4 regions of the Priestia sp. D51 genome follow, and region 4 is predicted to be linked to each of the others. Evidence: riboswitches for the same ligand, from Rfam matches in the RefSeq annotation. Region 4 holds a riboswitch; each other region holds the start of a gene.
The links. A riboswitch is a leader RNA that binds a small molecule or an ion and turns the genes downstream of it on or off. The one in region 4 is predicted to bind S-adenosylmethionine.
Positions count from the first base shown of each region.

Region 1: another riboswitch for S-adenosylmethionine. It lies ahead of mtnW (2,3-diketo-5-methylthiopentyl-1-phosphate enolase); the one in region 4 lies ahead of ACNHOZ_RS22780 (MetQ/NlpA family ABC transporter substrate-binding protein).
Region 2: another riboswitch for S-adenosylmethionine. It lies ahead of ACNHOZ_RS17625 (Na+/H+ antiporter NhaC family protein); the one in region 4 lies ahead of ACNHOZ_RS22780 (MetQ/NlpA family ABC transporter substrate-binding protein).
Region 3: another riboswitch for S-adenosylmethionine. It lies ahead of ACNHOZ_RS15000 (hypothetical protein); the one in region 4 lies ahead of ACNHOZ_RS22780 (MetQ/NlpA family ABC transporter substrate-binding protein).

Region 1 is NZ_JBLTIR010000003.1:670,861-676,801, forward strand. It holds gene ACNHOZ_RS15240 (carbon-nitrogen family hydrolase) at 1-392, opposite strand, end outside; gene ACNHOZ_RS15245 (pyridoxal phosphate-dependent aminotransferase) at 505-1,677, shown strand; SAM riboswitch class I at 1,808-1,914, shown strand; gene mtnW (2,3-diketo-5-methylthiopentyl-1-phosphate enolase) at 1,995-3,239, shown strand; gene ACNHOZ_RS15255 (2-hydroxy-3-keto-5-methylthiopentenyl-1-phosphate phosphatase) at 3,236-3,901, shown strand; gene ACNHOZ_RS15260 (methylthioribulose 1-phosphate dehydratase) at 3,898-4,536, shown strand; gene ACNHOZ_RS15265 (1,2-dihydroxy-3-keto-5-methylthiopentene dioxygenase) at 4,552-5,067, shown strand; gene ACNHOZ_RS15270 (sugar ABC transporter substrate-binding protein) at 5,190-5,941, shown strand, end outside.
Region 2 is NZ_JBLTIR010000004.1:176,866-182,806, reverse strand. It holds gene ACNHOZ_RS17645 (ABC-F family ATP-binding cassette domain-containing protein) at 1-461, opposite strand, end outside; gene ACNHOZ_RS17640 (YtoQ family protein) at 821-1,261, opposite strand; gene ACNHOZ_RS17635 (ABC transporter ATP-binding protein) at 1,432-2,343, shown strand; gene ACNHOZ_RS17630 (ABC transporter permease) at 2,336-3,103, shown strand; SAM riboswitch class I at 3,205-3,311, shown strand; gene ACNHOZ_RS17625 (Na+/H+ antiporter NhaC family protein) at 3,397-4,707, shown strand; gene ACNHOZ_RS17620 (hypothetical protein) at 4,747-4,875, opposite strand; gene ACNHOZ_RS17615 (LacI family DNA-binding transcriptional regulator) at 5,000-5,941, shown strand, end outside.
Region 3 is NZ_JBLTIR010000003.1:617,544-623,484, reverse strand. It holds gene ACNHOZ_RS15005 (M20/M25/M40 family metallo-hydrolase) at 1-1,267, opposite strand, end outside; gene ACNHOZ_RS15000 (hypothetical protein) at 1,735-1,977, opposite strand; SAM riboswitch class I at 2,046-2,147, opposite strand; gene ACNHOZ_RS14995 (amidohydrolase) at 2,211-3,365, opposite strand; gene ACNHOZ_RS14990 (GNAT family N-acetyltransferase) at 3,413-3,919, opposite strand; gene ACNHOZ_RS14985 (methyl-accepting chemotaxis protein) at 4,126-5,370, opposite strand; gene ACNHOZ_RS14980 (M48 family metallopeptidase) at 5,632-5,941, shown strand, end outside.
Region 4 is NZ_JBLTIR010000006.1:223,783-229,723, forward strand. It holds gene ACNHOZ_RS22760 (methionine ABC transporter ATP-binding protein) at 1-278, opposite strand, end outside; gene ACNHOZ_RS22765 (MetQ/NlpA family ABC transporter substrate-binding protein) at 334-1,161, opposite strand; gene ACNHOZ_RS22770 (methionine ABC transporter permease) at 1,741-2,406, opposite strand; gene ACNHOZ_RS22775 (methionine ABC transporter ATP-binding protein) at 2,407-3,420, opposite strand; gene ACNHOZ_RS22780 (MetQ/NlpA family ABC transporter substrate-binding protein) at 3,433-4,251, opposite strand; SAM riboswitch class I at 4,332-4,448, opposite strand; gene ACNHOZ_RS22785 (transporter substrate-binding domain-containing protein) at 4,916-5,761, shown strand; gene ACNHOZ_RS22790 (amino acid ABC transporter permease) at 5,799-5,941, shown strand, end outside.

The DNA.
Region 1 (5,941 bases), on a different contig from region 4:
TTTGCTGTTCCTGCTTCTAGATAGAGGTGCTCATCCATTAATTTAAATAAGTGCAGCTTACTGTATTGTGACACTTCACGACCTTTTCGGTCAAAAATATACATCGTATTTGTGACGCCTTGCTCTGTTTTTTTCGCGATCGAACCTGCCACAATATTTACTTCGTTCGTTTTAGCAAATTGAGAGATTAATTGCTTGGCCTGCTGTCCTTCATCATCGGCAATTTCGTCTAGCCGCGTCAAATCATAAGCTGTATCCCATAGCTCAGGAAGCACAAGGATGTCAGGGTTTTCTTTTAGAGCTTCCGTCATTTTTTGTTGAATATATTTTCGGTTTTTAGTTGGGTTTCCAAACGCAATATCAAGCTGCAAACACGTGATTTTTACACTCACTTTATCATCCGTCCTTTTTGTAGTAGTTGAAAAAAATGACTTTACAAGTTGAGTATTACAATATATTATTTGTGACTAGAATTTCAAGAATTTTTTGAGAAGGTGTGCGATGATGAAACAATTTGAGCAATCGGAACTATTAAAAAGTTTACCAAAACAATTTTTTGCATCACTTGTAGGCAAGGTAGGAAAAGTAATGGCCCAAGGGCACGACGTTATTAACTTAGGGCAGGGAAATCCTGATCAGCCTACTCCTTCACATATTGTAGAAACACTCCAAAAAGCAAGTGCTAATCCTATACATCATAAATATTCTCCATTTCGGGGGCACCAGTTTTTAAAAGAGGCCGTTGCGACTTTTTATAAACGAGAATATGGCGTTGATGTGGATCCTGAAAAAGAAGTAGCTATTTTGTTTGGCGGGAAGGGTGGACTTGTAGAAATTCCGCAGTGCTTATTAAACCCTGGAGATACGGTGCTGGTTCCGGATCCTGGATATCCTGATTACTGGTCTGGAGTAGAGCTTGCAAAAGCAAAGATGGAAGTGATGCCGCTCACGGCTGAAAATCATTTTCTGCCCGTATACGAAGAGATAGGTGAACGTGCTAAAGAACAGGCAAAGCTCATGTTTTTAAACTATCCGAATAATCCTACCGGTGCAGTGGCAACAGCAGAATTTTTTGAAGACACCGTGGCGTTTGCTGCCAAGCACGATATTTGTGTGGTACACGACTTTGCCTACGGAGCCATTGGATTTGATGGTAAAAAGCCAATCAGCTTTTTACAGACTCCTGGTGCAAAAGAGACGGGAATTGAAATTTATACTCTTTCTAAAACGTATAACATGGCGGGATGGCGAGTTGGATTTGCTGTAGGAAATGAAAGTGTAGTAGAAGCTATTAATCTTCTTCAAGATCATATGTATGTCAGCCTCTTTGGGGCGGTTCAAGAGGCAGCAGCGGCAGCTCTGTTAGAATCTCAACAATGTGTGAATGATTTAGTTAAGCGCTATGAATCTAGACGCAATACCTTTATTCAAGGGCTTCAAGAAATTGGTTGGGACGTTACATCTCCAGCGGGTTCCTTTTTTGCATGGCTAAAAGTTCCTAAAGGATATACTTCTGAACAATTTTCAGATTTACTTCTTGAAAAAGCCCACGTTGTAGTGGCACCTGGAGTAGGCTTCGGAACATATGGTGAAGGCTATGTGCGCGTAGGACTGCTGACGGATGAAGAGCGCATGAGAGAAGCTGTATCTCGAATAAAAAAATTAAATTTATTTTAAAAACGCATTGACAATCCTTTTTGAGTTGGCTTAATATGTAAGAAGTTAACGAGATTAATAACCGATAAATCCTAGCGGTATTTTTTATTTAGTATATAATCTACGAATTCAATTTAAATAAATAGCAACTTTCTTATTAAGAGTAGGTGGAGGGACTAGCCCGATGAAGCCCGGCAACCGACTTAACGCATGTTAAGCACGGTGCTAATTCTTGCAGCAGCAGCTGAGAGATAAGAAGAGCAACGAAAGCCTCTTCTTAATTACAGAAGAGGTTTTTTTTATTAACGATATTAAACAGCAAGGGAGTTTTTAGCATAATGAGTGAAATCGTTGCAAGCTACTTACTACATGACAATAAAGGAAATTTTCATAAAAAAGCGGAAGGAATCGCTTTAGGACTAACCGTCGGCTCATGGACAGATCTGCCGCTTTTAGATCAACAGCAGCTTCAAAAGCATAAAGGGCGCGTCGTATCCGTAACTGAGCTTCAAGACTGCGAACGTGTTAACGGATATTTAGGCGGAGAGGTTAAGCAGGCTATTGTCAAAATTGCTTATCCTACTGCCAACTTTTCAAGAGATTTACCGGCTATTTTAGTTACGGTTTTCGGAAAACTATCACTTGATGGAAAAGTGAAATTATTAGACTTGGATTTTCCTGATGAATTATTAGCTGAATTCCCAGGACCGCGCTTTGGAATAGAAGGTATCCGAGAGAAACTAGGCGTTTATGACCGTCCGCTTGTGATGAGTATTTTTAAAGGCGTAATTGGAAGAGATATGACGTACTTAACAACTCAGCTTCGTGAGCAAGCGCTTGGCGGAGTGGATTTGGTTAAAGACGACGAGATTTTGTTTGATAGTGAACGAACACCTTTTGAAGCTCGCGTTACAGAAGGAAAAAAAGTACTGAATGAAGTATACGAAAAAACGGGACACCGCACGCTGTATGCTGTTAATTTAACGGGACGAACGTTTGAATTAAAAGAAAAAGCGAGAAAAGCAGCTGAGCTAGGAGCCGATGCTCTTTTATTCAACGTATTTGCTTACGGGTTAGACGTACTGCAGGCACTTCGAGAAGATGATGAAATTAACTTGCCGATTATGGCACACCCAGCTGTTAGCGGAGCGCTTACGCCATCAGAGTTTTACGGTTTTTCAAATTCATTACTGCTTGGAAAACTATTGCGCTTAGCCGGAGCGGATTTCTCACTGTTTCCATCACCATACGGAAGCGTAGCGCTTTCTCTTGAAGATACGACAGGCATTGCCTACGAATTAACGCGTCCTGTGTACAAATATAAGCAGACTTTCCCGGTTCCTTCAGCAGGAATTCATCCTGGAATGGTACCGCAGCTTGTGAAGGACTTTGGCATCGACAGCATTATTAATGCAGGAGGCGGAGTTCACGGTCATCCAGACGGCGCTATCGGAGGAGGAAAAGCATTCCGTGCGGCGATAGATGGAGTACTCTCTCATCAAACACTAGCCGAAAAAGCGGAAGAATCAAAAGAGTTGCAAAAAGCTTTGCAACTATGGGGAACAGTAGAGGTGAAAGCATGACATCGTTAAAAATCTTTTGTGACTTTGATGGAACAATCACAAATAGCGATAACATTATTGCTATTATGAAACAATTTGCTCCTCCGGAGTGGGAAAGTATTAAAGACGACGTGCTAGCACAGCGCGTCTCCATTCAAGAAGGAGTAGGGCAAATGTTTGCCTTGCTTCCCGTGGAATTAAAGGAAGATATTATTTCTTATATTTTAGAGACGTCTGCTATTCGAGATGGATTTGATGATTTTATTGCCTATACAAAAGAGCATCATATTCCGCTTTATATTGTAAGCGGAGGAATTGACTTTTTTGTAAAACCGCTTTTGGGAAATCGAGTTGCAGAGGAAATGCTCTACTGCAACGGATCTGATTTTTCCGGTGAGCATATTTCCATTACGTGGCCTCATACATGTGATAAACAGTGTACAAATGACTGCGGCTGCTGTAAGCCAACGATTATTCGCCATCTTGCAGATGAAAGAGATCATACGGTTGTTATTGGCGATTCAATTACAGATTTGCAGGCTGCCAAATTAGCTGACACTGTCATTGCGCGTGACTTTTTAATTAAAAAATGCGAAGAGCTATCTCTACCGTATCGTCCTTTTTCTACTTTTTATGATGTGATTCACCATTTACAAGAATTAACAGAAGAGGTGAAAGCATGAGTATTATGGCTCAGCAAAGATTACACGAGCTTGCAGATATAAAAGATGAGTTGGCAGAGCGCGATTGGTTCTTCGGTACAAGCGGAAACTTAGCGATTAAAGTGGATCAAAATCCGACAACTTTCTTTGTATCAGCAAGTGGAAAAGATAAAAGAAAACGCACAAATGAAGACTTTTTGTTAGTTGATCAATACGGGAAACCTGCAGAAGAAACGCATTTAAAGCCTTCTGCTGAAACGCTTTTGCACGTTAAGATTTACGAGTCAACGAATGCTGGGTGCAGCCTTCATGTACATACAATCGACAACAACGTGATCTCTGAACTGTACGGAGATGAAGGGTTTATTTCATTCAAAGGCCAAGAAATTATTAAGGCACTGGGTATTTGGGAGGAAGATGCGGAAATTACTGTTCCGATTATTCCGAATTACGCGGATATTCCGACACTAGCAGAAGAATTTTCTCACCATATAAAAGGCAATCAAGGCGCGATTTTAATTCGTAACCACGGGATTACGGTATGGGGAAAAAATGCGTTTGAAACAAAAAAAGCGCTAGAAGCCTATGAATTTCTATTTAGCTACCATGTGAAATTACTATCACTTAAAGGCATTAAGCCAAAGGTGCATTTATAAAAGGAGGAAATAAAAATGGCGCAAATTCGCTTACATGTAAATAATAAAAGAATTGAAACTCAAGAGGAAGTATCAGCTTTTCTGGCAAACAATGAAGTTATTTATGAAAACTGGGATATTACAAAACTTCCAGAAAATCTTCGTGAAAAATATGATTTAACTGATGAAGAAAAAAAAGAAATTTTAAACGCTTTTGATGAGGATATTAAAGATATTTCTGAACGCCGCGGCTATAAAGCTCAAGATGTTATCTCGTTATCGGAATCTACACCAAACATTGATGAATTGTTAAAAAACTTTCAGCGCAAGCATATTCATACAGATGACGAAGTTCGCTTTATCGTAAGCGGTCATGGAATCTTTGTTATTCAAGGAAAAGACGGCGAATTTTTTGATGTTGAATTAGAGCCAGGCGATTTAATTTCAGTACCAGAAAACATTCTTCATTACTTTACACTAATGGAAGATCGTAAAGTAGTCGCTGTGCGAATTTTTGTGACAACTGAAGGATGGGTACCTATTTACGCATAACAACTACTTGTAAAGCATAGGTCATGATCACCCCGCTTTTACATCTAAAAGCGGGGTATTCTTTGGATTATTATAAAACTAACTATTTTTATATGAATAATAAGTATAATAGGAGGAACACCATGAAAAAGAGTAAAAAAATGCTGTGGCCACTTACTTTGCTCGTACTTCTAGTTTTTGCGCTGGCTGCCTGCACGAAAGAACAGCCAAGTCTAAACGAGAAAGCACAGGCAGCTCCAGCGCAGCAAGCGGCTTCTGCTAAGCCTGTACAGCAAGAAGGAAAACAGATTACGAAAGATACAAAAATTGCGCTTATTTCTGAATTTACATCAGGCACTCACGCTGCTCAGTACATAACAGGTGTGACAAAAGCGGCTAAAAAAGCCGGAGTACAGCTATCCGTTTCTGATTCTAATAATGATCAATCTAAAATGGCTGCGTATTTAGACACGGCTATTAACCAAAATGTTGACGGTATTATGATTGACCACGGCCGGGCTGAAACCCTTGAACCTGGCGTGAAGCGCGCGATTGCAAAAGGGATTCCCGTTATTGCAACAGACGTAGAATTAAAAGTAGAAGGCGTTACAACGATTGACCAAGATGATTATATGCTTGCGCTCCAGGGGTTAAAGCAAATGATGCAGGACATTAACGGAAAAGGAAATATTGTATATGCGTTTGTTGGAGGCTTTGCACCGATGGAAAAACGCGACAGCATTTATAAAATTATGATGAATCGCTATCCAGATGTAAAACAAATTGCCACGTTTGGAAGCGCAACAGACAACACCTCTCTAGACACTCAAAATAAAATGGCGGCTGTATTAAAGCAGTATCCAAATAAAGAAGACATTGCAGCCGTTTGGGCACC
Region 2 (5,941 bases), on a different contig from region 4:
GCCATTTTTTTGGCGTGAAGATCTTCAGAAATACCTAATCCTTTTAAAAGAATAGCCGCTTCTGATTCTGCTTCCCAACCGTTTAATTCAGCAAATTCGCCTTCAAGCTCAGCTGCTTTCATTCCGTCTTCATCTGTGAAGTCTGCTTTCATATAAATAGCATCTTTTTCTTGCATTACTTCATAAAGGCGAGCGTGCCCCATAATAACGGTTTTCATAACTTCTTGATCTTCATATTCGAAGTGGTTCTGTTTTAAGACAGCAAGGCGTTCGCCAGGGCCCATATGTACATCACCAGTCTGAGATTCAATTTCACCAGATAAAATTTTTAAAAACGTTGATTTTCCAGCACCGTTTGCGCCGATTAATCCATAACAGTTACCAGGCGTGAATTTAATATTCACATCTTCAAATAACTTTCGGTCGCCAAATCGTAAACTTACATTACTAACTGTAATCATGTATGAGCAGTCCTCCAAATTCAATATCTATAAAATTATACCATTCTTTTGAGATAAGAGCGATATGAATACAATATTTCAAACATAAAGTGTAACCGACACTTTAAGCACTCGTCAACCATTTAAGGGATTTTTTGAGCGGTACCGCTTGATTATTCTAGCATTCACCAAAACTTTGAGCAGCAAACTAATATATTCAGGGAAACAGAAATTGTTGAATATATATTGTTTTTTATTGAGCTATACGGATACAATCTATGAAAAACGTAGACGGTTTAAAAAACGACTCTTCACGCTTCACTTTTATGTTCAAAACGAAAGAAAGCTCTGAGGAATAACCTGAGAGCTTTCTAAATTTATTATTCAAAAATATAAGCCAATGCTTGAAGAGCCTGTTCTGGCGTTTCGACTACAACTTGGGCTTTGTTTGACAGTTCTTTAAGCGGGTGGTGTAGTTTTTCAGGGCGAACCAAAATTAGCGGTTTATCTAATGCGATGGCTGTCGCCGCATCCATTGCGCTGTTCCACTGTTTGTATTTTTCACCAAATAAAGCAATGACCACATCAGATTTTTTAAGGAGCACCTGCGTGCGTAAATTATTAATTTGAGAAGCAGCTTCATCTTTTAAGACAGCGTTAGGCTGTTTTCCTAAAATTTCTTCTCCAATGTTGTCGGAGCGGTCATGGTCTGTCATGGGACCGACAAAGGTAAGGGGAAGGTTTAATTGTTCTGCTTGGTTTTTAATTTCGTCTCGCCAGTTATCGTGAATTTGCCCGGCAAGGTATATGGTTAAGTTCATTATGTAGAAGTCCTCCTCTAACTAAGATTTGTTTTATTTTATCAAATGTAAGCGGATAATACGAATGATTTGAATGGGCTACTTTTCCAAAAATAAGGTTATAGTAGACAAATAGTTAAAAAAGAGAAACAATAGAAGGCGTATTGCTAATTAAAGAAAGGATGTACATGATGACAGAAACAGTGCTACAAGTAGATCATGTCAGTAAAGTAATTGGGAAGAAAACCATTTTGCATGATGTATCCTTATCGGTTGAGCGCGGTGAGATTTTCGGATTGCTTGGTCCGAACGGATCTGGAAAAACAACGCTCATTCGTACCGTCGTAGGACTCATTAAAGAAACAAAGGGAACAATTACCGTCAATGGTTTTCCTTTAAAAGAACAGTTTACATCAGCTATGAAATCAATTGGAGCGATTATTGAAAATCCTGAGTTTTATGATTATCTGACGGGCTATCAAAATTTAAAACACTTTGCGAATATGCATGAAGGGATCACAGCAGAACGCTTGGATGAAGTGATTGCGCTAGTAAAGCTTGAAAACAGCATTCATGCAAAAGTGAAGACGTATTCCCTTGGGATGAGACAGCGTTTAGGAGTAGCTCAAGCTATTTTACATAAGCCTGCATTGCTTTTACTAGACGAACCAACAAATGGTCTAGACCCAGCGGGAATGAGAGAATTTCGTACATATTTACAAACCCTCTGCAGGGAAGAAGGTATTTCAATTTTAATCGCGAGCCACTTATTAAAAGAAGTGGAAGCATTATGTGACCGCGTTGGTATTATTCAAAACGGCGAGTTAAAAGCTGTTCAAGATCTATCTCCAAATCGTCAAGATCAAGGGATGTATGTAGAATTTGAAGTATCTGACGTGCAACAAGCAGCGGATCTTTTATCTCAAGAATTCCAAGTAACAATAAAATCCGATAGTATTGATGTAGTGATTATGAAAGAACAAATTCCAGCTGTGAATAGAAAATTAGTGGACAGCGATATTTTAGTCTACCGAATCACTCCTGTTTATGAGACGCTTGAAGATTCGTTTATGTCCGTTACGGAGGGAGAGCACCATGCTTAAGTTAATTCAAAATGAACATATGAAATGGTTTTACAAAAGAAGTACAAAAGTCACGTTTATTACAATCGGCATCTTAACTCTTTGTATGGCTCTTTTAATGAAGAAAGTAGCAAACAGCGCAGGAACGGAAGACAACATATTGAATTTCCTGTCATTTAGTGCAGGCATGCTGATCCTCGTTCAATTTTTCGCGCTTGCTGTTGGAGGATCAATGGTTGCAAAAGAGTTTGAAGCGGGTACCATTAAGCTTCTTTTAATTCGCCCTGCTAGACGTTCAACGATTTTAACGTCCAAGTACATAACGCTCATTTTAATTAGCTTGTATTATTTGCTGAGTTATTTGCTTTTTTCGTTTGTATGGGGAGCATTGTTCTTTGGATTTGCCAGTCTAGAAGGAGATGCGCAGCTGCTTAAAAACATTACGCTTACGTATGACAGCGCGTATATGGAAACGTTTATGATGATGACGTTCGCATTCATGCTGTCGTCTTTATTTAGAAACAGCGCGCTTGCTTCAAGTCTAGCTATTGTCGTAAGTATTGGGGCGAAAGCAGTAACTGGGATAGTATCACAGTTTGGTCTATGGTGGGGGAAATTTTTACTGTTCGCCAACACAAACTTTGTGCAGTATATGGACGGAATGAAGACGATGTTTGACGGAATGACAATTCCATTTTCAATCTTCATCTTAGTTGCACACTTTGTCTTCTTTATGGGCGTAGCATGGGTGGCGTTTTTAAAACGTGACGTAGCTAATTGATGTGAGAATTTTCACGCTATATATTTTTCTAAAATAGCATTTGACAATTAAATAAAAAGAGATTACAGTAGTGAAAGACTATTTTTAAAACAACTACAAACTTCTTATCAAGAGAGACGGAGGGACTGGCCCTACGATGTCTCGGCAACTGGCTGTACGCAGTGCGGTGCCAAATCCAGCAGACGATGTTTCGTTTGGAAGATGAGAAGGGTAATCTTATGATACAAATAAGAGACCTCTTCTTATCAATAAGAAGGGGTCTTTTTTTATTACGTAAACAAGAGGTGTTAAGAATGGAACAACAAAAAGGAAACGGCTGGGCGCTGTTACCGCTGGGCGTCTTTTTAGTCCTGTTTGTCGGATCAGGAATTATAACGGGAGATTTTTATAAGCTGCCTGTATTAGTAGCTATTATCATTGCAGCCATTGTGGCGCTGGCTATGAACCGCAAAGATTCACTTAATGTAAAAGTGGAACGCTTTGCTAAAGGAGCAGGGCATCCTGATATCATTATTATGGTACTTATTTTTATTTTAGCAGGTGCTTTTTCAGAAGTCGCTAAAGGCATGGGAGCTGTTGATTCAACGGTAAACTTAGCTCTGTCTGTGCTTCCGCAAAGCTTAGTGGTAGTCGGAATCTTTGTTATTGGCGCATTCATTTCAATTTCGATGGGAACGTCAATGGGAACGATCGCTGCGTTAGGGCCTATCGCTGTAGGAATCAGTGAGCAGGCGCATGTATCCATTACATTGGCAATTGCTGCTGTTGTTGGTGGTGCAATGTTTGGAGATAATTTATCCGTAATCTCTGATACGACCATTGCGGCAGTTCGTACGCAAAAAACAAATATGTCAGATAAATTAAAAGTAAACTTTTTCATTGTCCTTCCTGCAGCGATTGTTACAGTGATTTTATTACTGGTAATGACGCTAGGCAATACGTCATCAGTAGAAATTAAAGATTTTAGCTGGTTTAAAATCTTGCCTTATGTCGGCGTACTCGTTGCTGCCATATTTGGTGCAAACGTATTAAGCATTTTAACCGGAGGAATTGTATTAGCCGGCGTAATTGGATTAGCTGACGGAAGCTACACGCTTTCTTCTCTTGCTAAAACTGTGACAGAAGGTATTGGCGGAATGTCGGAATTAATTATTTTATCTCTTTTAATTGGCGGAATGGTTGAACTCATTCGCTATAACGGCGGTATTCAGTTCTTATTGAACCTATTAACACGACGCATTCAAACAAAAAAAGGCGGAGAATTCAGTATCGCCGGATTAGTAAGTTTAACCAATTTAGCCACGGCTAATAACACGATTTCAATTATTACAGCAGGTCCGTTAGCGAAAGAAATCTCTGATAAGTATTCAATTGACAATCGTAAATCAGCCAGTCTGCTCGACTTGTTTTCATGCAGCGTTCAAGGGCTTATCCCTTACGGTGCACAAATGCTTCTAGCAGCAGGATTTGCTAAAGTTTCACCGATTGAGATTATTCCATTTACATTCTATCCAATGTTAACAGCGGTTTGCGGTATCATTGCAATTGTAATTGGCTTTCCTCGTTTAAATAAAAAATCAAAATCATCTAAAGAAGCTGCGTAATATCAAACCCTTAAAAAGAACATTCTTTTTAAGGGTTTTTTACTGTTTGAAAAAATCAGTCTGCTTTTTTTCATCTAGCTCCTTCCAAAGTGTCTCATTTTGTTTAAGTGCATAAGCCGCTCCTCCGATTTCAATTCCGCATAATAAAATGAATAATAAAATACCCATGATATGACCTCCTTATATAAGTGAATAAAAACATGATTGTAACGGGTTTAGCTTATTGCTTTTTCACTTTATAATGAGAATAAAGTATGAAACGCGTTTCAGCGCAAGAGAAAAAGGTGAAAACATGACAAATATCCGAGATATCGCAAAAAAAGCTGGTGTATCTGTTTCGACCGTGTCACGGGTTTTAAATCATCATCCGTATGTAAAAGAAGAAAAGCGCCGTCTGGTAGAAGAATTAATTCAAGAACTTAATTACGAACAAAACATTAATGCCGTTCACTTATCAAAAGGGAAAACAAATATGATTGCCGTCGTCTTGCCTTTTATTAATCATCCTTATTTCAGTCTGCTTTTAGAAGGAGTGGCCTCTCAAGCGTTAGAAAAGCAGTATCAGCTTGTTATTTGTCAGACGAACTATGATGTAAAAAAAGAAGAAGAAGCGCTTCATATGCTAAAAACAAAGCAGGTTGATGGAGTGATTATTTGTTCTAGAGCAAGCAGCTGGAGCACGATTGAATGCTATCAGCAGTACGGGCCGATAGCCGTGTGCGAAAACGTACAAAATCGTTCTATTCGCTCCGTATACGTTGATCATTATGCAACTTTTAAGAAAGCGCTCATGTATTTAAAAGAAAAAGGATATACGGATATTGGCTACTGTATTGGAAGAATGACGGGTACAAATAGTCAACAGAGGCAGCAAGCATACAAAGAATATGTAGAAAGAATAAATGAGCCTTATCATCCGGAATGGGTGTTTCAAGGCTGTTTGAACGTGACAGATGGTGAAAAAGTGGTAAAAAAATTGGTGCAGATGAAAAATCGGCCTCAGGCGCTTTTAGTAACAAACGATCAAGTCGCTATTGGTATAAAAGCTCAGTGCGAACAAGCGGGTATATCAGTTCCAGGCAATTTAGCTATTATTGGTTTTGATAATCATCCGCTTTCTTCTTATTTACAAATCACAACGATCGAACTTCCTCTCAAAGAAATGGGCGAAACGCTTTTTAAACTAGTCAGGAGCAAGGATCCTCAAAAAATTGAGCTTCCTTTTCGGTTTATT
Region 3 (5,941 bases), on a different contig from region 4:
CATGTGAACAAACGGCCGGGTAAAAAGGCGGCGTAAAAAATAAGACTATCATCGGAGCTGCTTCTTTACATAAACCAGCTAAAGAGTTTACTAATTTAATGGTTTTATTTCTGTCATCATCTTCTTGTGCCAAAAGTGCCGCTTCCATTTCTTGCACATATTTTTCACCGTGCTGTTTGACTGCATGAGTATAAAGTTCTTCATACGTCCATACGTTCACGTCAAGAGATGAACCCTCCATTCCCACAGCGTACTGCCGAGCAGCTTTGTTATAATGTTTTTTTACATTCAAAGCCGCTTTGTCAGCCGATTTCAACAGCAGATCTGTTACTTCTTTAAGAGAGCGGTTTAACATAAATAAATTAAATAATACAACGGCAGAGTGCGGAACTTGAACGGAATACTCTTCTTTTAAATCTTTTTGTATCAGCACAGTAGGAGGTGGACTCGTTTCATCTCTTACTTTTTCGCAAAAATCAACGTTTAATTCTATTTCTTTTGTTAAATAAGAAGCTAGTAAATTAGCATTCAAACCAGCTAGCGGTTCCCCTACATGAGTTTCTTTTCCATAACACAAAAAGCTTGGCATGATCTTCCCAATCGATCCTGAGTACACATAGTTCGTTTGATCACCAGGATAGCGGCTGAATACTGGTTCTGCATTTAGCATGAGAGAAAAATCCAGCTGATGTTTGCACGCAAGTTCTAAAAGAACAGGCACTGCTTTTCTCATTCCGAGCGAATTTACTTCTTCATCCGGTACCGACAGAAGCAGGATGTTTCCGTCAAACTCTCCGTTGCATGCTCGTTCAATCATACTGATATGCAGAGCAATACCTGCTTTCATGTCCATCGTTCCTCGGCCAAAAAGCCAGTCTCCTTTTATCATATCTTTTTGTACGTGCGCCGGAACTTGTTCCATATCATTATAAAAAGTACTCGTTAACGTATCAGCGTGAAAAGCATCCTTTTTCCACTGTCCATAATCTTGTACATCCACTACATCGTAATGACTGACTAATACAACTGTTTTATTCGTATTTTTCCCTTCAACAAAAGCTGTGACAATCGATCGCCCGTCTCCTGTTGAATGAAGCTCAACTTGCTCGTTTTTTTGGAAGTAAGGCAGCTTCAATAAATACGACGCTATCGATTCAGCCATTTCCACTTCTGCCATCGTTCCTGTCACGCTAGGTATAGAAACCAATTCGCTTACAAGCTTCTTTAACTGTTCTTTTGTTTGATACAAAGATGTTTTGTTCGACATACCCTTCATCTCTTTCCTTTTTCTAAATTTTCCATCAAACAAAACGATTCGTCAATCCCTTTGACAGAGACCCTTTCATTCTATCCCTATGTATCATAGTATGCGCCGCCTTGACGCACATGATAAAAAAAGAGTGCGCGGCTAGGGCTAGCACCGCACACTCTTTTTTTTTACTTTTCGTCATCTTCTAAAAAGTCTAGGATACGATCAATAAGCTGTTCGCTTCCTGCATCGTTTCCATGTTCAAGAGACATTTCCATTTCAATGCTCCTTTCATAAAATATTCTTGTTTTATAACATACCACAATTCATTTCGAATGTAACCTTTAATTTGTGTAAAAATTTCGACAATTTATGATTAATTTTAAAACCTAGTGAGTAATGATTATACCCACCAGATTCTTCAATTGTCAAAAAACATGCTTTCTATTTAAAAACACTTTAAAAATAGAGGCGCGAGCAGACTTCTATAAAAGACAGCCTACTCGCTCAAGCTTGGAACAGCATGATGAATAAATTTCTAGTTCATTTGCTTTTTGTACATCTTTAATATCTATGCCTACAGCATATGTACGAACATGGTTTTCGACCACAATTTCATAAAATGTTTCTAATTCACGATATGCTACTTGATAATGCTTTCCTAATAATTTTACGGCTTCCTTTAATGCTTTCTCTCCTGTATGTGCTGCAACTGCTGTATGACTCATAAAACCCTCTCCTTTTAGAAAAATAAAAAAAACTCATTTTGCTTAGATGCAAAATGAGTTTTTCACCCGTTTTATCACCCAAAGCACATGCTTTGCTGGTAGGAGCACCTTACATTCGTAGGTTGCTGTGGAGTCAAAGAGCCAGATCTCTCGTCCACTCGTGATAACTTTTTTAATTTAAAATTTATTTTATCAAACAATTCCATCCGCGTAAATAGAAAAATAAAAATATTTTAATTTTTTTGGTAATGGAATGAATTCAAAAAGTCAAAGCTTAGATTAGCAAAATAAGAAGCTGCTACAAGTAATGCCTCTTCATTTAATGAAAAAGAAGGATGGTGCCATTCATATTCTCCAGCCGTACCCATCCATACAAAAAATCCTGGTACACGCTGCTGATATACGGCAAAATCTTCTCCTCCAGGCGATTGTTCAGCTTCTACCACTTGATAACTAAGATTCTCTGCAGCGTTAATAACCAATTTTTCCAGCGTATCATCATTGTTTACTACAGGAAGATACGGATACCATTTAACGTCTACTGAAGCGCCGAAAGCTGCTCCAATCCCTTCAGCAGTTCGTTTCATAAGAGCCGGTATTTTTTCTCTCGCTTCTTCTTGAAAGGTACGCACTGTTCCTTCAAGCGTTACTTTGTCAGGAATGACGTTCCACGAGCTCCCTCCGTGGATTCGAGTTATGCTGACAACAACATTTTGAAATGGGCTGAGATTACGGCTGACAATGGTTTGTAAACTAGTAACAATTTGACCAGCAGCAGCAATCGGATCTACTGTTTTTTCTGGAATACCTGCGTGACCGCCTACTCCTTTGACGTCAATTTCAAAACGATCAACGCTTGCCATTAAAGGTCCCGATTTGACACCAATGGTTCCTACAGGAAGATTCGGTTTGTTATGCATTCCAAATATCGCTTCTACTCCTTCGAGCACACCTTTTTCAACGAGCATTTTTGCCCCAGAAGCCGTTTCTTCGGCCGGTTGAAAGATAAATCGAACCGTACCGCAAAGCTCCTGCTGACGCTCTTTGAGAAGAATGGCTGCTCCGATTATAGAAGCCGTATGAAAATCATGTCCGCATGCGTGCATAACACCGTTCACTTCAGAAGCAAATGGCAGATTGGTTTTTTCTTCAATTGGCAGCGCATCAATATCAGCTCGAATAGCGATAGTAGGTCCCGGCTTTCCTCCCACAATTTCCGCTACTGCTCCCACGTCTAAATGGAATGCATCCGCTATAGAAATATCGTAGTGCTTTAACCACTTTTTAATACGTTTAGTTGTTTCATATTCTTTCATTGAAAGCTCTGGAAACCGGTGCAGCTCACGGCGTATGTCTATTAGCGTATTTAGTAGTAATTGATCTGTCATATTTATCACTCTTTCACATTTCTTAATTTAGACCACTTCTCTATCTTTTACGACAAAGAGTGTACCTCATTGAATTTTTTATAAAGAAATACGGTCGTATAGCCTTGTGCAAGGTGCTTTTCTTTAGCTTGAACATATCCTTTTCGTTCATACATCTCAACTAACCAAGGATGTTCTTTTGCTGTTCCTAAAGACACACCTGGCGATTTAAACGTATTCTTTATTACCTCTTCCTCTACTAGATGAAGCAGCTTAGATCCAACGCCTTTCCTGGCAAACGACGGGTCCACTGCAAACCACCAAAAGTGCGGAACAGCAAAAGGACCTGGATGTTCTCCCCAAGGCATTCGTATAGATACAGTGGCAGCGATTCTTTTATCTTCTTCATATACATAGCAAAGGTTTTGAGAAATATTTTTCTTAACGAGGGCAAGATCAGCAGTAGCTGCTAAGAAAGGAATGCCTAGCTCTCGAATAGGCTTATATGCTTGTAGAGTTAAGTTCAATAAGTTATCCGCGTCGTCATTTGTTGCCAAACGGAATTCATTTTTCATCTCTTTGTCTCCTTATATAGTACTTAAATATTTTATTTAACTTATAAGTTTACTAAGAATTAAAAAAGGCAGACTGCCGCCTTGCGTACTCACTATACAACTGCTTTTATAGAGTGTCAATTCTATTTATCGTTTTCTATAAAAGATATAAATAAAACGAATACACGCAGAAAACTGCGCGTATTACGTACATATCAAGATAGACTTCAGGACTCACTTACCGTAGCTTTTAAATTAGCGGCCAACATCACAAGTTCTTCTATAGATGCTAACTCTTCTTGTGAAGCCGCAGCTACTTCTTCAGCGTAAGCAGCTGCTTGTTTAGCAACCTCCGAAAGGGTCATGACGGACTCCATTACTTTGAACGAATACCCATCAATCTCTCCTGTTGCTTTTGTCATTTTGTTCATTTGTTCTTGAGCGGCAAAGACATCTTCCATAATTGTGGAAAACTGCTGTGTTACATCTTCGACAGTGGCAATACCAAGCGTGACTTCTTCCGTATTCACTTCCATGTTTTGATAAGCCCGCTTTGCCTGTACTTCAATTTCTTTTAACAAATGACTGATTTGTATAGCGGACGTTTTAGATTCTTCCGCTAGCTTACGTACTTCCCCTGCCACTACAGCAAAACCTTTTCCATGTTCTCCAGCCCTTGCAGCTTCAATAGCAGCATTAAGTGCAAGAAGATTTGTTTGTTCAGCAATTCTTGTAATTGTATTAATAATGCGGCCAATCTCTGCGGAACGATCTTCGAGTCCCTTTACTTCACTGGTCGATATCTTAACGGTTTCATAGATTTTATTCATTTGATTCGTCACATCTTTCACCACAACATTTCCGGTAGAAGCATGTTCAGAGGCTCTGTTCATCGATTGTTGTACCTTTGAAGAATGATCAGTGATTTTCTGAAGCAGCTTGGCCATATCCACCATAGCTTGCTCGGTTTCAACCACACTTAGCAACTGCTTATCAGAACCCGCAGCAATTTCTTGAATAGACATCGTAACTTCTGTCACAGCTGTTTTTGTTTCCTCCATGCTTACAAGCAATTGCTCTGAGGAATGACTGACCGTGCTCTTTGTTTTACTTATTTTCTGACGCAGCATTCTCATGTGAGTCATCATTTCATTAAATGAAGATATGAGTGTACTAATCTCATTTTTCCCTTTCAAAGGAACAACATCTACAGATAAATCGCCGTTTGAAATCCCTTTCATTGTTTTTGACAAATTTTCAACCGCAATTATGTAGCGACGTATGATAAAATAGAACACGGTAGTTGTAAAAGAAACAAACAGAAATGTAATCACTAGCGTAATCGAAGCTGCTTGCTCTTGTTTCACAATAAGATAATAATTGGTTACTTCAATTACAGTAGATGTTATGGCCATCATGGCTGCAATCATACATAGCATTTTCATGCGTAAACTTTGAAAAGCTTTTTTCATTTTTTCATTCCCTATACAATCTAAAGACATAGAATGTCTAATCTATATTAGTAGTATCGGCATATTTTTATATTTTTTTGTAAAAACTAAAGAAGAATTGAAACAATTATTATTGGCGCTTTCCCACTAAATATTGGAATACATATCTTCCTGCAAGGCGCTGCAACAGCAGTTGATAACTGTCTGATTATTCTTTCATTTGACCAAACTCTACCTTTGCTTATAAAATGAAGATTTGTAGAAAGGAGTACGAAAAATTTTATGTATACGTATCAAACAGGCAATCAAACAATTGACTACAAAATTGAAGTCGTTCCAAATAGAACCGATATCACGGTGCAAATTTGTGACAAAGAAGGGGTAAAAGTTATTATCCCAAGAGGTCTTAATGAAAACAATGTGCGTTCAATCATCGCACGCAAAGCAACATGGATTTTAAAACAACTAAACGGTTCACAACCAGCTGAGGAAAAGCCAGCTGCTCCAAAGAAAGAAGCAGTAAAAAAAGAAACAGCTAAAAAAGAGGCTCCTAAAGCAGCAGCTTCTGCAGCTAAAACTGGTTCTTTTGAAG
Region 4 (5,941 bases):
AGATTAAAGTGTTGAAAGATCATGCCGATTCTTTTTTTATTTTTTCTTAGCTCTACTTCAGATAACGTTGCTAAGTTTTCTCCATCTACTATGACTTCACCTGACGTCGGGTACTCCAGCAGGTTAATCGTTCGAAGCAGTGTGCTCTTCCCCGCCCCGCTTAATCCAATTACTCCAAATATGTCTCCTTTTTGTATCGTTAAGTCAATGTCTTTTAGAGCTTCAACTTTCTTTGAGCCACTCTCGAATATTTTTGAAACACATTGAAACTTTATCAAAAGAAACCCTCCTTTTCTTTCAAACTGTTATTCCTATTTCTTTTTTACTCCTATACTAGAAAGCTGGAACGACTGCGCCATCATATTTGTCATTAATAAACTTTTTAACCTTATCTGTAGTAAGTGCTTTTGCTAAACGTTGAATATTTTTATCATCTTTTTTCTCTTTCGTAGTCACTAAAATATTCACATAAGGAGACTCTTTCTTTTCAATAATTAACGCATCTTCAGTTGGTTTGAACCCGCCTTCAAGAGCGTAATTTGTATTGATAGCTGAAGCTTCTACATCATCAAGAGAGCGTACAAGAAGCGGGCCGTCTACTGCAACAAAGTCTAGCTTCTTTTTATTCTTCGAAATATCTTCAACCGTATAAGAGCTACCACTAGGTTTCTTGTTTAATTCAATGATTCCATTAGCCTCGAAAAGCTCTAGTGCACGTGAAAAGTTCACCGGATCGTTAGGAACAGCAACCTTTGCTCCTTTGGATAAATCGTCAATTGATTTTATTTTTTTTGAATACACTCCAAAAGGTTCAATATGAACGTTTTTCACGCTGACAAGATTTAATCCACTGTCTTTATTCGTTTGCTCTAAGTATGGCGTATGCTGAAAATAGTTGGCATCTAATTCTCCATTTGCTGTTTGTTCATTTGTCTGTATGCCGTCTTTAATATTTACAATGTCCAACTTTATACCTTCTTTTTTTAAATCAGGTTCCACATACTTTAAAATTTCGGCATGCGGCGTGGAAGCTGCTCCCACTTTAAGAACTATATCTTCTTTCTTGTCACTATTTTGACCAGATGCTTTTTCTTTATTTCCACACCCTCCCACAACAGTAATCACTGCTAATAATGCAAAAAGCCATACAAATTTCTTCATTTCTCTCTCTACCTCCACTATTTGTGATGCATTAAACATATAGCGTTAATCTGCTGCCACTAAAAAAGACAAAAACTCTCAGGTAACCCCCGTCATTTTTGTCTCCATTCGTCTGGTCGACTGTTCTATTTAAACTATATGTTTAACAAACATTTTCAAATCCGATAATTCCAATAAGAATTTTAAATCTTTTGAAAAATATACCAAACATCTTTTTGACTGTCAATTTAGTATTTTTAAACCGTGAGATTACATATTTCATGCTTGCTCGCTATACTTAGGTGCTTTAATCAAGCATTAGATAAAAAATCTAGACAAAGTGTTTCTACAGCCCTTCTGGTCAACCAGAGGCTCTTCAAGCGTATCAATAACGTTGGAAGAGCCTCTTTTGTTTTATAGACAAGCAATAAAATTTTAAGATGAAATGAGGAAAATCCGTTAGAACCATTCAGCAATCAACAGAAATAGTACTGAACACTTGTCGGTCATTAACCCGTTAATTATAGAAGAACTAAAAATGTGTTTCATTTAAATAAAAAGCTCACGCACCTATAATGCGTGAGCTTCTTATTTTTATAGTCAGCTGTCTTTTTTTAACTTCCTTGCTGAATAATTCCCCAAGGATTGTATCAACTGAACAATAATAATCAAAATTAAAATGGTTGTATACATAACAGTCGGCTCAAAACGTAAGTGTCCGTATTGAAAAGCTATGTCTCCAAGCCCTCCTGCTCCAACAAGCCCTGCCATCGCCGTCGCTCCAATAAGACCAATAGTAGCTATTGTCAGCCCAAGAATAATACCTGAACGTGCTTCTCTAACAACAACATACCAAATAATTTTTGGTGTTGAGATTCCCATTGATTGATAAGCTTCTATAATACCTTTATCTACTTCAAGTAATGCAGATTCCATTAACCTAGCTATATAAGGGGCTGTATACACAACTAAAGGGACAATAACACCTTGTACGCCAATTGTAGTACCAGCAACTAGTTTAGTGAATGGAAGGATGAAAAATAATAAAATGATAAAAGGAATGGATCTAATAATATTAATAATCCAGTTGCACGTTCGATATACCCACACATTTTCAGCTTGACCACCTGGTCTTGTCATTACTAAAAAGATTCCCATTGGTAAACCAATGATGATGGCAATAATTAACGAGATAATGGTCATCGTAGCAGTTTGCAATAAACCTTCCCAGATTACACTTCCCCACTCATTAAAGAAAGCAGCCATTTAGTTTACCTCCTCTACAATTACGCCTTGATTTGTTAAGTATGTAATCGCTTGTTCATATTCTTCCTTTTCACCGCGTAAATGAACGAGTAACTTACCCAGAGTGTGGTTTTTTAGCTGTTCAATTCCCCCTGCTAATATGCTTGGCAATACATTAAATTTCCGAGAAACTAAAGCTAAAGCTGGTTCTTCTGAAAGCTCATTTCCAACAAAGTGCAAAGAAACCAGCTTACCGGTACTGCGATAAGACGCCATTATTTCAGACGGAATAGTGAAGGTATTTTCAGATTCTACAAAGCGTTTTGTTGTCGGATGCTTAGGGTTAGTAAAAAGGGAAACGACTGTACCTTCTTCTACGACGTGTCCATTTTCCATAACGGCAATTCGGTCACAAATGCGTTGTACCACATTTAACTCATGCGTGATTAAAAAGATTGTTAATCCAAGCTCTTTATTAATCTTTAACAGTAAGCTCAAAATGGCTTCGGTCGTTTCGGGATCAAGTGCACTAGTTGCTTCATCACTTAATAAAATCTCAGGTTCATGCGCTAGCGCACGAGCAATAGCAACACGCTGCTTCTGCCCGCCGGAAAGCTGTGAAGGATAATGATTTTGTTTATCTAAAAGTCCTACGATTGATAAATATTTTTCTACGCGCTCCTGAATTAATTTTTTGTTTACGCCTTCTAGCTTTAATGGAATCGCTATGTTGTCGTAAACTGTTGCCGTTTTTAATAAATTGTAGCCTTGAAAAATCATGCCGATTTTTCTTCTCGTTTTCTGCAGCTCTTGCTTACTTAGCTTTGATAGATTTTTTCCATCAATGATGACCTCTCCAGAAGTTGGTTTTTCCAATAAATTGATGCAGCGGATTAATGTGCTCTTTCCAGCTCCACTATAGCCAATAACACCGAATACTTCACCTTTATTAATCGTTAACGAAACATCTTTAACAGCTTCTACTGCTTTTCCGTTCACTTTATAGGTTTTAGAAGTTTTCTTCAGTTCAATCATTCTAGCCCCTCCTTAAAATGCCGGTACAACAGAACCTTTAAATTCTTTTTCTATGTATGTACGAATTGTATCTGAATGATAATATTTTTCCAATTTATCAATAATTTCATCTTGTTTATTCTCTGTACGGACAACAAAATAGTTTGGATATGGATTATTTTTTATTTTTTCATGATAGATTGCATCATTATTAATCGATAAGCCCGCTCCCATTGCGAAGTTTGTATTAATGGCTGCTGCAGCTACTTCATCCAACTGAGACGGAAGTTGAGACGCCTCTAACTCTACGATTTGAAGATCAAGCTTATTTTCAGAAACATCTTTTTTAGTAGCCGTTGTTTTCACACCATCTTTTAACTTAATAACTCCTGCAGATTCAAATAGTTTTAGCGCGCGGTATTCATTGCTTGGGTCGTTTGGTACTGCAATTTTATCTCCTTTTTTGAGCTCACTAACATTTTTAATACTATTTGCATAAATACCCATCGGGAAGGCTACTGTTTTGAACACATCTGTAATCTTATAATTTTTATCTTCCACTTGCTGCTTTAGAAAAGGTAGAGTTTGATAGTTATTGCTATCTAAATCATGTTGATCTAATGCTGTATTAGGAGTGTTATAGTCGTTAAAGACTTTTACCGTAATATCAATGCCATCTTTCTTGGCTAATTTTTTCACCTGCTCTGTGATTTGCTGGTGAGGTCCACCCGTTACACCAATTGTAATTTTTTTCGAATCTAATGCTTGTGCTTCTGATTTGCCGCAGGCTGCTGATACCAACAGGGATGCTGCTACTAAGGTAAGGCCAATTGCTTTTGTTACTTTTTTCATGTTTTTATTCTCTCCTTTATTTTCTCCATAAAAAAACGCCTCCCTCAAAGATTAAGAGAAGCGATAGTTTACGATCGGTTCTCTTATCTTCCAATGTACATACCATGCACATTGCTGGATTTAGCACCAAAACAATACATGTATTGTTAGGTTGCCGGGCTTCAAAGGGCCAGTCCCTCCACCGCTCTTGATAAGAGTTGTTTTTATAAAGTTTTATTTACATTAATTTAACTTTATTATCCGAAAATTGTCAATGTTTATTTTTAATATAATTTTTAGTATAGGAATAACAAAAGATTCGTATAATAAAAACTCAATTAAAAGATGATTTGTATAACTTATGATTTCTCTTTTCTTATTCTTATATAGTGAATAGCCTTCTATTACTTAAGCGAGAAGGTTTTTCTTTGTATTTATGATATTGACAAAAATAGGAATACACCGATATAATTCACATTAATTCTATCGGTAATATATATTTTATGAAAGTTGTAAGGAGTTTTACTTATTTTTTACTGTTAGAATATACTTCCTCTACCGTGGTAGTAAGTATATGTTCACCGCCTACTGGATCACCAATGGCACCGAAAAAGCTTTTTAGCAGCTTTTTCGGTGCTTTTTTATTATTCGTCAAACAGAAATTAGTATGGGGAGGAATAAAACGATGAAAAAATTATGCTTTACTTTAACTTTGGCAATTGGACTGATTATGGCTTTAGGAGGATGCTCTCAAAGCTCTAGCTCAGAAAATAGCGATAAAAAAGTAATCAAAGTTGCTTTGAGTGATGAAGTAAATCCGCCTTTTCTATTTACGAACGACCAGAATGAACCTATTGGATATGATATGGATTATTTAAAGCAGCTTGAAAAAAAGCTTCCAGAGTACAAATTTGAATACACCCTTGGAGAAGAAGAAACAAATTTGGTAGGTGTTTCGACAGGAAAATATGATTTCGCCATCAACTGGTTCTTTAAAAACCCTGAACGTGAAGAAAAGTTTCTTTATCCTGCACATGAATATGGTTATTCTTTAACAGCTTTAGTCACACAAAAATCACGAAACGATATCAAAACACTTGACGATATGGTAGGTCAAAAGTTTCCACCTGTATCGGCTACGGGTGGATTGCGCGCTATTTTAAATGCTTATAACAAAGAACATGCCACTAAGCCTTTAACATTAGAAAGCATTGATAACCCTTCTACGGCAGAAAACTTAAAGTTAGTGGATAAAGGTAAAGCGGATGCTATTTTTTTAAACGTAACAACATTTAACGAAGTACAAAAACAGCTCAAATTAAATTTAAAAGTAGGAGGCATTGTATCAAAAGAGCCAACTTGGTTAGTCTTTGATAAAAATAATCAAAAACTTGCTGATGAAATTGATAAAGCGACAGTCAAATTAAAAAATGACGGGACGCTAGAAAACTTGGCTGAAAAATGGTTTAAAGTAAATTTCTTTAAAGACTTAAAGTATATTAATCAACAAAACTTCAATTTTCAAGATTAAATGAGTATAAGAATTCCTCATTAAGGCGAGGTGAGATATGATTAGTACTGATTTTCATGATTGGTTAAAACTATTGTGGCAAGTGGTAGATAAACTTCCTTTAACATTATTTATGTTAGGCCTTTCTCTACTTTTTTCGTTGCTTTTAGGTTTCGTGATTGCTCTGATACGCATTCAAAA